One region of the Peribacillus sp. FSL P2-0133 genome, then DNA from elsewhere that is predicted to be linked to it. Evidence: predicted binding sites of a transcription regulator. Region 1 holds the regulator's gene; the other holds the start of a gene.
What was found. Region 1 encodes Rex, which represses fermentation and respiration genes when NADH is low (regulators of the CRP and FNR family bind a similar motif). Its sites were predicted from a motif close to TTGTGAAATATTTCACAA; they were not measured.
Positions count from the first base shown of each region.

Region 2: a site for Rex is predicted at 4,168-4,185, ahead of qoxA (cytochrome aa3 quinol oxidase subunit II). Genes of this name have one in related genera too.

Region 1 is NZ_CP150254.1:297,491-305,535, reverse strand. Features, by position in the region: gene groL (chaperonin GroEL) at 1-1,232, opposite strand, end outside; gene groES (co-chaperone GroES) at 1,292-1,576, opposite strand; gene MKY17_RS01640 (CPBP family intramembrane glutamic endopeptidase) at 1,911-2,636, shown strand; gene MKY17_RS01635 (YdiK family protein) at 2,633-2,845, shown strand; gene MKY17_RS01630 (redox-sensing transcriptional repressor Rex) at 2,874-3,533, opposite strand; gene moaC (cyclic pyranopterin monophosphate synthase MoaC) at 3,567-4,073, opposite strand; gene MKY17_RS01620 (ATP-binding cassette domain-containing protein) at 4,207-6,126, shown strand; gene tsaD (tRNA (adenosine(37)-N6)-threonylcarbamoyltransferase complex transferase subunit TsaD) at 6,406-7,419, opposite strand; gene rimI (ribosomal protein S18-alanine N-acetyltransferase) at 7,416-7,868, opposite strand; gene tsaB (tRNA (adenosine(37)-N6)-threonylcarbamoyltransferase complex dimerization subunit type 1 TsaB) at 7,891-8,045, opposite strand, start outside.
Region 2 is NZ_CP150254.1:553,503-561,547, reverse strand. Features, by position in the region: gene qoxD (cytochrome aa3 quinol oxidase subunit IV) at 218-502, opposite strand; gene qoxC (cytochrome aa3 quinol oxidase subunit III) at 504-1,100, opposite strand; gene qoxB (cytochrome aa3 quinol oxidase subunit I) at 1,100-3,046, opposite strand; gene qoxA (cytochrome aa3 quinol oxidase subunit II) at 3,120-4,049, opposite strand; gene MKY17_RS02720 (hypothetical protein) at 5,222-5,536, opposite strand; gene MKY17_RS02715 (trypsin-like peptidase domain-containing protein) at 5,801-7,036, opposite strand; gene MKY17_RS02710 (hypothetical protein) at 7,227-7,898, opposite strand.

The DNA of each region.
Region 1 (8,045 bases):
GCTACGATACCTTCTTCAACAGCGGCACGAGTGGAGTTCAATGCATCTTCAATACGAAGTTTACGTTCTTTTAATTCTGTTTCGGTAGCTGCACCGACTTTGATTACCGCTACACCACCAGCTAATTTAGCAAGGCGTTCTTGTAATTTTTCACGGTCGAATTCAGAAGTTGTTTCTTCTAATTGAACACGGATTTGGTTTACACGAGCTTGAATTTGAGCTGTATTTCCAGCACCTTCAACGATCGTTGTATTTTCTTTTGTAACAACCACTTTAGACGCACGGCCTAATGAATCGATTGTTGCAGATTTAAGATCAAGTCCGATTTCTTCAGTGATTACTTCGCCGCCTGTAAGAGCTGCGATGTCTTCAAGCATTGCTTTACGACGGTCACCGAATCCAGGAGCCTTAACCGCAACAGCGTTGAATGTTCCACGAAGTTTGTTTACAACAAGAGTTGCAAGCGCTTCGCCTTCTACATCTTCAGCAATCAATAATAGCGGTTTCCCTTGTTGAACAACTTGCTCAAGGACAGGAAGGATTTCTTGGATATTCGTGATTTTTTTATCTGTGATCAAGATATATGGATTTTCTAGGACAGCTTCCATTTTATCTGAATCAGTAACCATGTATGGAGATGCATATCCACGATCGAACTGCATACCTTCTACTACGTCCAATTCAGTTGTGAAACCTTTAGACTCTTCGATTGTGATGACGCCGTCGTTACCAACGCGCTCCATTGCTTCTGCAATCAGTTGGCCCACTTCTTCATCAGCTGAAGAGATGGCAGCAACTTGTGCGATTGATTCTTTGTTTTCAACAGGTTTGGAAATGGCTTTCAATTCTGCAATTGCTGAATTGACCGCTTTCTCGATTCCTTTACGGATACCCATTGGGTTAGCACCAGCTGTTACGTTTTTAAGACCTTCACGGATCATCGCTTGTGCAAGAACCGTTGCAGTAGTTGTACCGTCACCAGCTACGTCGTTTGTTTTGCTTGCTACTTCAGCAACCAATTTCGCACCCATGTTTTCGAATGCATCTTCCAATTCGATTTCTTTAGCGATCGTCACACCGTCATTTGTGATAAGCGGTGAACCGAATTTTTTCTCAAGAACCACGTTACGACCTTTTGGTCCAAGCGTTACTTTAACTGCATCTGCAAGTGCGTCCACACCACGAAGCATGGAACGGCGAGCTTCTTCACTAAATTTAATTTCTTTAGCCATTTATAAGTACCTCCCTAAAATTTTAAGAAAATTTTCGTTCAGTTAAGTATGATGTATAATTAGCCGATAACAGCTAGAATGTCGCTTTCACGTAAAATTAAGTATTCAGTGTCTTCGTATTTAACTTCAGTACCTGCATATTTTGAGAAGATAATTAGATCGCCTTGGGCAACCTCTAAAGCAACACGTTCGCCATTTTCAAGGACACGGCCAGTACCAACTGCTACTACCTTACCTTCTTGTGGCTTTTCTTTAGCAGTATCAGGAAGAACAATACCGCTTGCAGTTTTTTCTTCAGTTTGAACTAGTTCAATAATAACGCGATCACCTAATGGTTTTAACAAGTGAAACAACCTCCTCATATTCTCTTGATAATTTGTTTCATGATTATTAGCACTCTTCATCATCGAGTGCTAACACATTTATAATATTAAATAAACCGAGCCTTTTTTGCAAGTATCTTATTGAAAATTTTTTATTAATTTCTGATAAATTATGGGTAAACTACTTTAGCATAATGATTTCCTTAACAATGTAATTGAAATGTTATGCTAGGGGTACCTTTAAGTGGTGTTCTGCCTCAATATTTGATACCATTTTGGAGTATGCGTTTATAGATTGTCCCCATATCAGGAACGTTCCGAACGGGATGGGTGACTATAAAAGGAGTTTTCATTTTTGAAAAAAGAATATTGGTTCGTCATCATCACTTATATTGCCATGCAATTATCCAGTATTGTTGGGGTACCCATTTTCATGCTGATCGGGTCTTATACTGGAATGCCGGCAGATGAACTCGAAGTGAAGTCTGCAGCATACTGGATAGTTTTCAGTTTTCTCGTTACTTTATTATTGATTCTTTTTTTAATAAGAAAAGATATGAGGGAAAAGTTGGACACGAGAAATCAAACTTCCGTTTCGTTGTCCGTATTATGGGCAATTGCAGGAGTGTTCATGGCTCTTTTTGCACAAAGCATTGCCGGCAGCATTGAACAAATGCTTGGGGTGGAGTCTGAATCTGAAAATACGCAGCAACTTATTTCACTCATTTACAAAGTCCCCATGGTCATTTTCGTCACTTCAGTAATTGGACCTATATTGGAAGAATTAATTTTCCGGAAAATCATTTTCGGATCACTTCATAAACGCCTTAACTTCTTTATTTCAGCCTTAATCAGCTCAGTTATTTTCGGCTTGGCGCATGGTGAATTTGAACATCTTCTTTTATATACGGCAATGGGCTTCACCTTTGCTTTCCTTTATGCGAAAACAGGCCGCATTCTTGTTTCCATGAGCGCACATATTGCGATGAATACGCTTGTTATCATCCTTCAAGTGGTATATCGGGAGGATATTGAGAAGATGCTAGATACTGCACAGGCCTTCATTGGAGGTTTATTATGAAACGTCAATCACCATTATTCATGGGCATCATCTATGCAGGCTTAGGAGCTCTTTTTACCGCTATCGCGATTCAAACCGTCAATTCTTCCGGATGGGGACTCTTTGCCTACATACTTGTCCTTATTGCAACTCTTGATTTTGGATCGGGATTACGCATGATTATGCTGCACTTTAAGATTAAAGCAGCACAAAAAAATAAGAAAAAATAAAAAAACGCTGCAATGATGCAGCGTTTTTTCATTCCTCCAATGCGGCTTCTTCCACTACTGGATAATGTTTCAGGAAGTAGATGAGCGACTGAAGCTCCACGGCCAGGTCAATGTGGTGAACCCTTATGGATGGAGGCACGGTCAGCCGTGCAGGTGTGAAATTCAATATTCCTTTTATATCAGCTTTGACTAGACGATCGGTTATCGTCTGGGCTACCTGTGCAGGCACTGTCAATATAGCCGCAGTAATATTATTTTCCTGCAATAGTGTATCGATTTGATCCATATGATAGATGGGCACATCAGCTATTCGCTTGCCGACCTTTTCTTCAGAAACTTCGAAAGCCATTTCAATTTTAGTATTATTATTTTTCATGAAATTGTAATTTAAAAAAGCGGTTCCTAAATTTCCTACCCCGATTAAAGCGACTTTGGTCAATTCATCCTGATCTAGTGTTTTTCTAAAGAAGGATAATAAATAATTGACATTGTAGCCGTAGCCTTTTTTCCCAAGCGCGCCAAAGTAGGAAAAATCACGGCGAATTGTGGCAGAATCCACTTTTACAGCTTCACTTAGCTCTGCCGAGGAAACTCTTTGTTTGCCTGAGGAATGTAAGTTCTTTAAAAATCGATAATACAATGGCAACCTTTTGGCTGTCGCCTGCGGTATCTTTGGGTCATGGTTCATTGTTCTTCCCCGCTTTCACACATGCTTTTCAACTTAATCTCTATCTGTTTGTTTTACTTGCCTTTTATAATCGCTACTAGACACTCCGCCTGTTTTCTCCACTAAGAATGTAGGCCCGATCACCATTCCCTTATCAATGGCCTTACACATGTCATAAACAGTCAAGGCAGTCACGGATGCAGCTGTTAACGCTTCCATTTCCACACCTGTACTCCCTTTTGTCTTAGCTTCCGTTTCAATCCTAAGCCTATATCCTTGTTCTTCTTTTTCCCAATCAAAGGCTATATTGACCCCTTGCAGAGCAATGGGATGGCACATCGGAATTATATTGGATGTATTTTTGCTGGCCATTATTCCTGCAACTTGCGCAACAGCCAGTACATCACCTTTTTTCATTTTATGGTTCGTGACCAATTCATATATTTCATCATTCAATAAAATGCTCGATTGAGCTACTGCCGTCCGGGTTGTTTCAGGCTTAGCACTCACATCAACCATTTTGGCCCTGCCCTGTTCATTAAAATGCGTTAAGTCTCCCATTTAAGTAACCCCTCCTAAATCATACACTATTATTCCACTTTATGTAACAGCTTTTGTTTCAGCTTGGAACCAAGCTGTTGCCGATAATAACTAAAATACGTTACACTAACAATAATCAATTGAGGTGAAATCTATGATTTTATTACAAATCAATCAACTATCGAAATATTATGGAGCTGAACTTATTTTATCAAATATGAAGCTCGAAGTTCAAAATAAAGATCGAATTGCACTTGTCGGCCGAAATGGCGCCGGTAAATCCACTCTGCTTAAAATCATAGCTGGGCAGCTTTCCCATGATGGCGGTGAAATAATCAAACCAAAAGGCGTCACCATCGGCTATATGGCCCAGGATACGGGATTGGAATCCGAACTGACCATTTGGGATGAGATGCTGACTGTATTCACGGATCTTATAGAGCAAGAAAAGGAACTGCGTCGCCTTGAGGCTGATATGGCCAGACCTGACATCTTTGAAAACGAAACAATTTACCAAAAAGTGCTGAATGAATACGACACTTTGATGGTGACATTCAAAGAGAAGGGCGGTTATCAATATGAAGCGGATATCCGTTCCGTATTGCATGGACTTCAGTTTGCTGACTTTGACTATTCTACCCCAATTTCCACTTTAAGCGGTGGGCAAAAAACAAGGCTTGCATTAGGGAAGCTGCTTTTAAGGAAACCGGATATATTGATTCTGGATGAGCCGACGAACCATTTGGATATCGAAACCCTCTCTTGGCTTGAACAATATTTACAAGGCTACCAGGGAGCTGTCCTTATTGTTTCCCATGACCGCTATTTTTTAGATAAAGTAGTAAACCTCGTATATGAGATTTCCCGAAATAACATGAAAAAATACCATGGTAATTATAGTTCTTACCTAGAGGGAAAAGCGGAGGATTATGAGCGGGACATGAAACTGTTCGAGAAGCAACAAGGGGAAATTGAAAAGCTTCGCGACTTTGTCCAACGTAATATCACCAGGGCTTCCACCACGAAAAGAGCACAAAGCAGACGCAAACAGCTCGAAAAGATGGATGTATTGGACAAGCCGCAAGGTGATGAAAAATCTGCGAATTTTTCTTTCCAGATTGAAAGGCAAAGCGGAAATGAAGTACTTCACCTCCAGGACTTGGCTATTGGATACGAAGGGGAAACGGTATCAAAGAATATAAATTCCCGGATGACTAAAGGTGAGAGCATAGCACTTGTTGGCCCAAATGGAGTTGGAAAATCTACTTTATTGAAAACGATCATTTCTAAGCTGCCTGCACTTTCTGGGGGTTTCCGTTTTGGAACGAACGTAGAAGTCAGCTACTACGATCAAGAACAGGCTAACCTTGTTTCCAATAAACGCGTACTAAATGAATTATGGGACGACTATCCCCTTAAACCGGAAAAGGACATTCGCACCGTACTCGGTAATTTCCTTTTTAGCGGGGACGATGTTTTGAAAACCGTTTCCACACTAAGCGGGGGCGAAAAGGCCCGGCTTGCTCTAGCCAAAATGATGATGCAAAAAGGGAATTTTTTAATTCTTGATGAACCAACGAACCATTTGGACCTCGATAGTAAATTGGTGCTTGAAAACGCATTGATCGATTATCCGGGAACTATTCTTTTCGTTTCACATGACCGTTATTTCATAAATCGAATAGCAACGAAAGTGATAGAGCTCTCCAAAGACGGCAACGAAGAATTCCTCGGTGATTATGATTACTATCTAGAGAAGAAACAGGAGCAGGCTGAAATCCAAGCACTTGAACAGCAGGAACAGGCTAATACTTTAGATGCAGCTGTAGAAAAAACGAATTACAAAATTGATAAAGAAGCAAAAAAAGCTGAACGCCAGCGAAAACGGCGCATTGAGGAAATCGAGGCAGCCATGGAGCTTCTTGAAATCGAAATAAACGAATATAATGACCTCCTTTGTGATCCAAATGTTTTTCAGGACCATGAAAAAGTAATGGAGGTCCAAACAAAGCTTGATACTGCACAGGAAAGTTTGGACCAGCTTCTCGAAGAATGGACTGAACTGGAAGAATGACAAAAGACCGAGTCAATTGACTCGGTCTTTTTCTTTTCCATTCAAAACGTCGCTTGAAAGTTATCCACAAAATTGTTAACAAACCACTTACCGTTCACTAGCCATTAATTTGAGTTATACACATTATCCACAGAAACATATCCACTTATCCACAAAAACACCACTTTATACACATGCAGTATGATTATCAAAAAAACTTTATCCACAGAATATTCTATTTTTTTATAAACACGATAAAAAGACAGGATGCCAAAGTGAGGAATCCTGTCTTCTCTTCAATTAAAATGCTTCGATATCCAATCCAGGATTTCCGTTCAAATCCAAACCAGATCGTTTTCCCTTTTCAAACATGACACTGCCAGCAGCACCGATCATGGCGGCATTGTCCGTACAAAGATATAGGGGCGGAATGGATATATCCATAGGTAAATCCTTAAAAGCTTCCGTTAATGCTTCCCTAAGGCCTTTATTTGCGGCAACTCCTCCAGCAAGCAATACCTGCTTCACATTATATTCCTTTGCAGCCTTTACAGCTTTCATTACAAGCACTTCTATCACGCTAGCTTGGAAACTTGCCGCTAAATCTTTAGGTTCAATTTTTTCCCCGCGCTGTTCAGCATTATGCAAAGTGTTGATTACCGCTGATTTCAACCCGCTGAAAGAAAAGTCATAGCTGCCATCCAACCATGCCCGAGGCAGTTTCAAAGTTGGTGAGCCTTCTTGTGCCAGCCTATCGATATGAGGGCCGCCAGGATAAGGGAGCCCCAAGGTTCGGGCCACTTTATCATACGCCTCACCTGCTGCATCATCCCGCGTCTCCCCTATCACCTTGAAAGAACCTGGTTCTTCTAAAAGCACCAATTCCGTATGGCCTCCCGAAACGACTAAAGAAAGCGCAGGATATTCGATCTCCTGAATAAGCCGATTCGCATAAATATGACCCGCGATATGATGCGTACCGACAATAGGTATTCCATGTGCGAAAGCTACAGCCTTCGCCGCATTCACGCCTATTAATAGTGCCCCTACAAGTCCGGGACCTTCTGTAACGGCAATGGCATCCAAGTCTTCATATGTCACCCCTGCCTGAAGCAGTGCTTCTTCAAGAACGATCGTAATTTGTTCTACATGATGACGGGAAGCTATTTCCGGGACAACACCGCCAAAACGTTTATGGCTTTCGATTTGTGAAGCCACGACATTACTCAGTATCTCCGTTCCATTTTTTATGACAGCTGCCGCAGTTTCATCGCAGCTCGTTTCAATTCCTAATATAAATTGATCTTTTTTCATGAAAAATTCACCCACATAACATAAGCATCTTCTTGATTGTCTGTATAATAATTTTTTCGGATTCCACCCTTTTGGAAACCAAGTTTTTCATAAAGCGAAATGGCTACTGCATTACTGACACGGACCTCAAGCGTCATCCTCACCACACCCATCGAAATGGAGATTTCAATCATCTTCCTGAGCAAAGCTTCCCCAAGCTTTTGCCCTCGGTATTCTGGCAATATCGCTATATTGGTAATGTGCGATTCATCAATGACTATCCACGCACCGCAATAACCGGCAATTTTCCCTTCATCCTCTATCACCATGTATACAGCATATTGATTATGATTCAGTTCATTAAAAAAAGCTTCCCGGCTCCAAGGCAAAGTAAAGGACTGCTTTTCCACATTAAGCACTTGCTCGATATCTTCCGTATTCATTTTTCGGAACGTCAATGTTTTACTCATAATAATCGGTCGCTTTCCTTGTTTATTTCCCCTGCTGTTCAAGCCACTTAGCTTCTGCTTCAGCCATGCGGATATAATTCGGTACAAACTGGTGAACATCGACTTCAGCCTTATCAAGGCCAATGAAGGCCAGTTCGCTTGGTCTTGAGTTATATGACTGTACCGGAGCAAATACAG
Region 2 (8,045 bases), 260 kb from region 1:
ATTAACGTTTTACTTTTGTAAAACATTGCACTTGGACGCACGGCCGCGCTTCGAAAGGGAAAGATTTTTCTTTTATAAATATAATGTACCGAAATGGTAATACTAAACAAAATGAGTTCATCCACATCTTCAAAGTATGAAGTGGATAGAGCGGTATATTATTAATTAAATACAAAAAACTGGGCGTCATCAAGACGCCCAGTTTTTCCGGAATGGATTATTGATATCCCCAAACCATTGTTAGCAATGTACCGAAAATTGTAACCAATGCAACGAACAATCCGTAATAAACGTTTGTGTAAATCGATGCTTTATCTTCAGACTCTCCTGCATGCATGAACATAACGAATTGAAGTGCTGCTTGCATGAAAGCTGTAACAAGTAGGATGATCACAGCCATTTTAAGTGAGAGATCAAACACAATAACTGATAGTGCGACCAAAGTCAGAACTAGCGAAAAAGCAAATCCCATAACTTGGCCCCGTGGGAATAATTCTTTCATATTACATCATTCCTTTCAGGTAGACGAAACTGAAGATGAAAATCCAGACAACGTCCAAGAAATGCCAGTAAAGTGAAAAGATGAAAGCCTTGTTTGTTGTCTGTGGAGTCATACCGCGTTTTTTAATCTGCATGACGATGAAGGTTCCCCAGAATAAACCAAGTGTAACGTGAGCTCCATGCGTACCTAGTAGTGTGAACAAACTAGATAAGAAAGCACTTGTTTGAATCGTTGCTCCTTCATGTACATACTCCACGAATTCATAAATTTCGACTCCTAAGAAGCCTAAACCAAGAATAAGGGTGATAATGAAGAAACCAATCGTTGCTTTCTGCCTGCCAAGTCTCATTGCATTGATTCCAAGACCTATGGTAAAACTACTAGTTAAAAGAAAGATTGTTTGAAACATTAGTGTTGGGACTTTAAAAAGATGTTCCCCTGTTGGACCATTTCCAGTACCACCAACTAAGACAAAATAAGTGGCGAACAGTGTAGCGAAAAGAGCTATTTCTGCTCCCAGGAAAATCCAGAATCCAAAAATCTTTAAGCGATTTTCTTCCGTGCTATATTCTAGTGGCAGCGAGTTATCTATTTTCATTACTTAGCACCTCGCAATTTATTTTCAGTTTCTTCGATCTCTTCAACAGAGATGTAACGTCCGTGATCTTTTTCGAATGAACGGTGAATCATACAAGCAAAGATACCGATCGTTGCAATGATTGCAATGATCCACATGCTGAATACCAATGCAAAGCCCCAAACGAAGAAGATACAGCTCATGATAAACGGCACGCCACTGTTATTTGGCATATGAATCTTTTCTACTTTTCCGCCAAATAATTTAAAGCCTTTTTTCTTTGAATCCCAGAATGCTTCTGTAGAATCAACTGTTGGCACAATTGCAAAGTTATATTCAGGGATTGGCGTATGTGTAGCCCACTCTAGAGAACGTGCATCCCATGGATCGTTTGAGATATTTCTTGATGCATAACGAGTACTCCAATAGATATTGTACACAATAAGTGCAAAACCTATTGCTAAACCAATCGCTCCAACGAAAGAGAGCATATTCAATGGGCCATATCCTGTTGCTTCAGAGTACGTATACATACGACGTGCCTGCCCATCTAAACCAGTGATGAACATCGGGAAGAAAGTTACATTAAAGCCGACTATAATGAACCAGAACGACCATTTTCCAATTTTTTCGCTCAACATGAAACCGAACATTTTTGGCCACCAGTACGTGAAACCAGCAAGTACGGCAAATACAGTACCAGGGATTAAAACGTAGTGGAAGTGAGCTACTAAGAACATTGTATTATGGTATTGGTAGTCAGCACTTGCCATGGCAAGCATTACCCCTGTTACCCCACCGAGCGTGAAAATCGGAATGAAAGCTAAAGAGTATAGCATTGGAACGGTAAATACGATTTTACCTTTCCAAAGTGTGAACAACCAGTTGAAAATCTTAACACCAGTCGGGACGGCAATTGCCATCGTGGTAATCGAGAAGATACCATTAACCATTGCACCGTGACCCATTGTATAGAAATGGTGAGCCCATACAATGAAAGATAGTGTAGAAATAGCTACCATGGAGATAACCATTGAATTATACCCGTACAGGTTACGACGTGCAAATGTCGAAATGATTTCACTGTAAATACCGAAAGCCGGAAGAATTACTATATAAACTTCAGGATGTCCCCAAACCCAGAACAAGTTCGCCCAAAGCATATCGCTACCGCCATTGGCCATCGTAAAGAATTGAGTTCCGAATAGACGATCCATTGTCATCAACGCAAGTGCCACTGTCAATACAGGGAAAGCGAAAACGATAATGAAGTTAGTGATCAAGATAGACCATGTGAACATTGGCATTTTCATTAAGCTCATGCCAGGTGCTCTCATTTTCAAGATGGTTACGATAAAGTTGATACCAGTCATTAATGTACCGATACCTGCTATTTGAAGTGAAATCGCGTAATAGTTCGAACCGACTGATTCACTGAAATCATTACTTGCCAGCGGGAAGTAAGATGTCCAGCCTGCATCAGGAGAACCACCAACTACGAAAGAGATGTTAAATAGCATTGCCCCCATGAAGAATAACCAGAAGCTTACCGCGTTCAGACGTGGGAATGCTACGTCACGCGCTCCAACTTGTAATGGTGTAACAATGTTCATTAACCCAATGATAAATGGCATAGCCATAAACAGGATCATGACGACCCCGTGTGTTGTAAATACCTCATTATAATGCTGTCCATCCAAAAGACCGTTATCTGGAATAGCCGTTTGAGCACGCATCATAAGAGCATCGACGCCACCACGGAAAAGCATAAGCAGTGCTGCCAAGATGTACATGATACCAATACGTTTATGGTCAACCGTTGTTAACCACTCACGCCATAAGTAACCCCATTTTTTAAAATAGGTAATTCCGGCAACAACCGCAATCATGGTTAAGCCAATGGCAACCATGGATGCATAAATCGCGGGACTTGGATGAGGTACGGCAAATCGATCAAAGTAATCCATACTTTTGTGACTCCTTTCAGGAAAATATTCCTTATCTTGTAAACCTAGTTGTTTTATCGAACGAAATTAATTCTTAGTGATCATGACTCGTGTTGCTGTGTTCTGAATGTTCCTCGTGTGAATCCTTGGAATCATTTTCTTCAGTATCAGAAGATCCGTGGTCATGACCAGCATTTTCCCCTTCAGGAGCTGGTGAAAACTCTAAGTGAGTTCCCGTGTAAGTGGATTGTCCCACATGACCAGGTTTTAATAATTCATTGAATTTTTTCTCAGTAATCGGTTTAGCAGTAGCTTTAATTTCATCTACCCACTTATCGTATTCTTTTGCAGACAGTGCATTAACGTTGAACGTTTGCTGAGCAAAACCTGAACCACTGAAGTTTGAATTTCGACCCATATACTCACCTGGTACATCAGCTGCTAAGTGCAACGTATTAACCATGTCCGACATCGCGTATTTTTGTCCTCCAAGTTGCGGAATCCAGAAACTTGAGATTGGACCGAATGAGTAAAGTTTAAATTCAATTGGTCGGTTAGTAGGTATAAACAGATAGTTGACCGTTTCGATATCCTCTTCCGGATAACTAAAATGCCATTTCCAGTTGGAAGATGAAGCGTAAATAACTAAAGGTTCTTGATCTCCGTACCCTTTAGGTGTTGCCTCAACTTCATTTGTTGTTTTAACAGTAACAACGGATAGGAAAGCGACGATTAAAATTGGAATCGCAACCCAAATTATTTCAAGAACCTTACTTCCTTCTATATGAGGCGGTTCATAATCATCACGTTGTTTGGAAGCACGATATTTCATTATCATGAAGATATACAGTACCATAACGACAAGGACGACAAAGGACATTGTCCATATCGAAATCATAATAACATCTGCTTGTGTTGCAGCTACTGGCCCTTTAGGGTCCAAGACCATTAATGGGTTATCGCAACCGGTTAGCACAGTGGCAATTGTAAAAAGTATAGTTAATAGAGCCCATTTTATTTTCATAGTACTACCCCTTTCTTACATAATAAAATTCCAATTGGTAATTATTCGGACAAAGTGTTACCATGTTCAAAAACCCGACATACCAATATTAATCCCAAGTGTAAAAAAAGACAATATAAAGTGACATCTGTCACATAAAGTTCAATAAAGAGCAGTAAGAAGATGGTAAATGAACAGAAATGTTCGAAAATCTTCAGCAAATGAAATATAATAATTGTTTAATAAATTACCTATGGAAAATTCACTTATCAGTACAGGATTGCTGACAGTATCGATCACTTTCCGTTTAATATTACTCTAATATAATGAAATAAATTTTTCACATTATATTCACCGCGTTTATTGCCTCAAGACTTATAAAGATTATGAATTAAATTACCTATCCTGCTAATTAGGTTTCTATCGTTGGAAAACATGATTTATAGCGGATTTTTTTAACTCGGCCATGGAAGTTGGTAAATGGTAGCCGCATTGTACACGATGTTGTTTCCATGCTTCCATACCCTTATGATCCTACACTGGTCAATATTATATATATATAAGGAAATAACGAGTGTGAAATGTAATTGGCTTTATTCTCCTCGCAATACTTATTGCCCTGTCAGTATTCCTAAACAGCCGTATAGCAGTAGTCTTGGGTGAAGTAATTCAGGGGTCAGTCAAACTAGTTACAACTAGTCAAGTTGTTTATCAATATCTGTAGGACAGGACAGAAACCATTTTACAAAAAAGTACATTTGGTGGTTCAATAAACTCCGGCTTTTGGAAACTCACTACTCAAAAATCAACGACATCCCTTTTGTATCTTCAAGGAAAAGTGCATAAAAAAACCACAAAAAAAGGACTTTTTAAAAGTGTCCTTTTCTCGTGGATATAGTTCAAAATCAAAGTGAAAACTTCCTGGCGTTCAGGCAGTTTGGTTTGAATGTCCAAGCACATCGTATGTATTTCAAATACAAAGGGTTACTTGAAATATTTTTTTGGTACATGACGAGTGCAGTATATTGTATTGAATTAAAAAGTAGCCAACTGATAATTAATCCAAGTCCTCCACAAAATGAAAGCGCATTCAATCATTCGGATCACTTTGACTCAAATTCTTTAGACAGGCGTTCATCCATGTTAGTAAATCTGATGATAGAATGCAAGTTCATTATGCTATATTCCTCGTTTTAGTTACTGAATTCTGTACTTCTTTTTGTTTGAGTGTTAGCCTTTGACTTCATTTTTATGATTTTAGTCGTTTCCGGTACAATTCTTTCACCTTTATGTGTTTTCATTACCATTTCTTCTGTCAGGACAAAAAATATACCAACTAGAAAAATTGCAGCTGCGCTTAGTGTGATGGCGATTCCAACGGCGGTAAATATATAATCTTTATTGTAATCGCTTACAAAGAAACTTAAAGCAAAAATAATAATTCCGATTACACAACCTGTGCCCGATACCCATTTCACTGCATCTAACATCTTCTGATTAGCTTCCATAATTTCATCCCCTTTCTTTCTATTTTATGACATTTCACAAATTTGTCAAATCTTTTCTATATTTTAACATATTCACAATGAAAACCTTGACAAATAGAACGTGCTACTATTAGCTTTTAGGTATTCAAGACTATATGAAAAATCTGCAAAACAGTGCAAATACACTATCTACTTTTTCCTATATTAACCTTTTCTATACTACTAAAAACTTCTCGACTTCCAATTAAAAGCCCCCTGATGATTAATCAGGGGGCTAACTACTTTCTATGGTTTTTGCAAGGTTAACGTTACCGTTTTCTCTTCAGTACCCCTATATACTTTAACCTTTACTTTATCGCCGATTTTCTTATCTGTATATAAGTACTTCCTTAATGCAGCGGCTGTATTTATTTTCGTTCCATCAATTTCAACGATGATATCCTGTTGCTTAAGCCCTCCATTCGCCGCAGCCGATCCCGCTTCTATACTCGTCACCATTACACCGGACTTTACGGCTTCAGGAACATTTTGAATGTAATATTGCGGCAGTTCTTCCATACTGGCCAAGCTGACTCCTAAATATGGACGCGTGATTTTCCCATTTTCAATCAGCTCCGTAACAATCGGAATCACATCATTGCTTGGTATGGCAAACCCTAAGCCTTCCACACCGTTTTCGGAAATCTTCAAGCTGTTTATGCCGATCACTTCCCCAGCGGTGTTGATCAAAGCACCGCCGCTATTGCCAGGGTTGATCGCTGCATCTGTTTGAAGGACATCAAGTTCCCACTCCCCATCCGAGGTATCGACTGAAATGGAGCGTCCGGTCGCACTGACGATCCCTTGTGTAACCGATCGTGAAAAATCAAGTCCAAGTGGGTTGCCAATTGCCAATACTTCTTCACCTGGACGCATGCTATCAGAATTACCGAATTTAATTCCCTCCGGTGCTTTCGAGGCATCAATTGTCAAAACCGCTAAATCCGTCAAAGCATCCGCGCCGACAACCGCTGCTGTTGCCTTTTGTCCATCATACAATGAAATTTCGACTTCCTTAGCTCCTTCAATAACATGATTGTTCGTGATGATATAGGCTTTCCCATTAGCTTTTTTATATATGACCCCTGAGCCAGTGCCGCTCTCAACCGTTTCGCTCTCCGTGCTTTGCTGCTGGTACGGGTTCTGGTTTTGCATCTCCTGTAAATTCACGACCCCTACAATTGATTTGGATGCTGATTCGACCATCTCTGCCCTATCATTTGAATCCGTACTTGTCGATAACTTTTCCGCCGTGACACTTTTATCCTTTTCAACACTTTCCGTTTGCTGTACACCTGCCGTTTCTGTTGCCTCATTCACTGAACTTTTCCCTTGATCTATAAAATCCCCGCCAAATAGAAATACAGACGATGTAACCATAGAAGCAACCGCTCCGGAAACAAGACTGGTTATCCAAAGAGATTTACCCTTTTTCCGTTCTGCCTTGACTCTGACTTGCTCATCACCATTATAATTCTCCATCTTTACCCCTCCTAGGATTGTCCTTTACTTGGCTCAATCATAAACAGTAAATATTAAAAAATTCTTAAGAAAATAAAGAATAAGGTGACCTTTTTAAAAAAATTAAAATTTTATCGAATCCTGTTACTTTGCCGCACCACAAAATAAAAAGGCCTCTACAAGGGCCTTTAATCCGAACATTCAGTTATCCTTACATGACTTCATAAACTTCTTTAGTCTTCTTATTCACGCCATACCAGCCCCAAGTGGTTTTATGGCCACTTTTCTGACTAGGTTCATCCACCTCGAAAACATGAAAAATGTAATCTCCCTTTTCGGAATCATGATCATGTTCGATATGCAAATTCGGGAAATTTTCCATGTCCACATAATCCTTCACAAGCTTCTCCGCCTGAGATTTACTTAATGTACTGACCGAATCCTTGCTTCCTTTGCCTTTTGTTTCCGTTGCCGCCTTATCTTCTACTTTGGATCCGTCCTCAGTTGCTTCCTCCACCGGTTCGTCATTCCCCTCTACAGTTTCTATCGTGGCGGAGTTTGATACCAGCTGCATTTCCCCCCCCTTTGAAACCATTTGTTTACCTTCCCGGTATTTTGCTTTATATGCGGTTGCTTTTTCAAAATCGCTTTTGGCCGAACCAAAATCCTGTTCGTCGTAATTCTTCATCCCACTTGCCAGAAAACCTGAAAGATCCATTAACTCCCTTGCTTCCGGTGTTTTTGCTTCTTTATAAGCTAATTCAAATGCCTCATGGGCTTCTAAATAATTTTCCTCATTCAACTGACTTTTCCCTAAATCCATATTGGAATCATAATTCCTTGTTACGCAGCCTGAAGCAATCAACACAAAAAAAATAACCATGATTGACCTCTTCACTATGTCACCCCTCACTTTTCCATAATATTCTGTAAATCCATCTTAAACCATTTGATAAGAAATCCGATACCTCTATTTCCTATCTTTTTCATTAAGGAAATGTTTACGTTCATGATTAACTTTTTACAAATA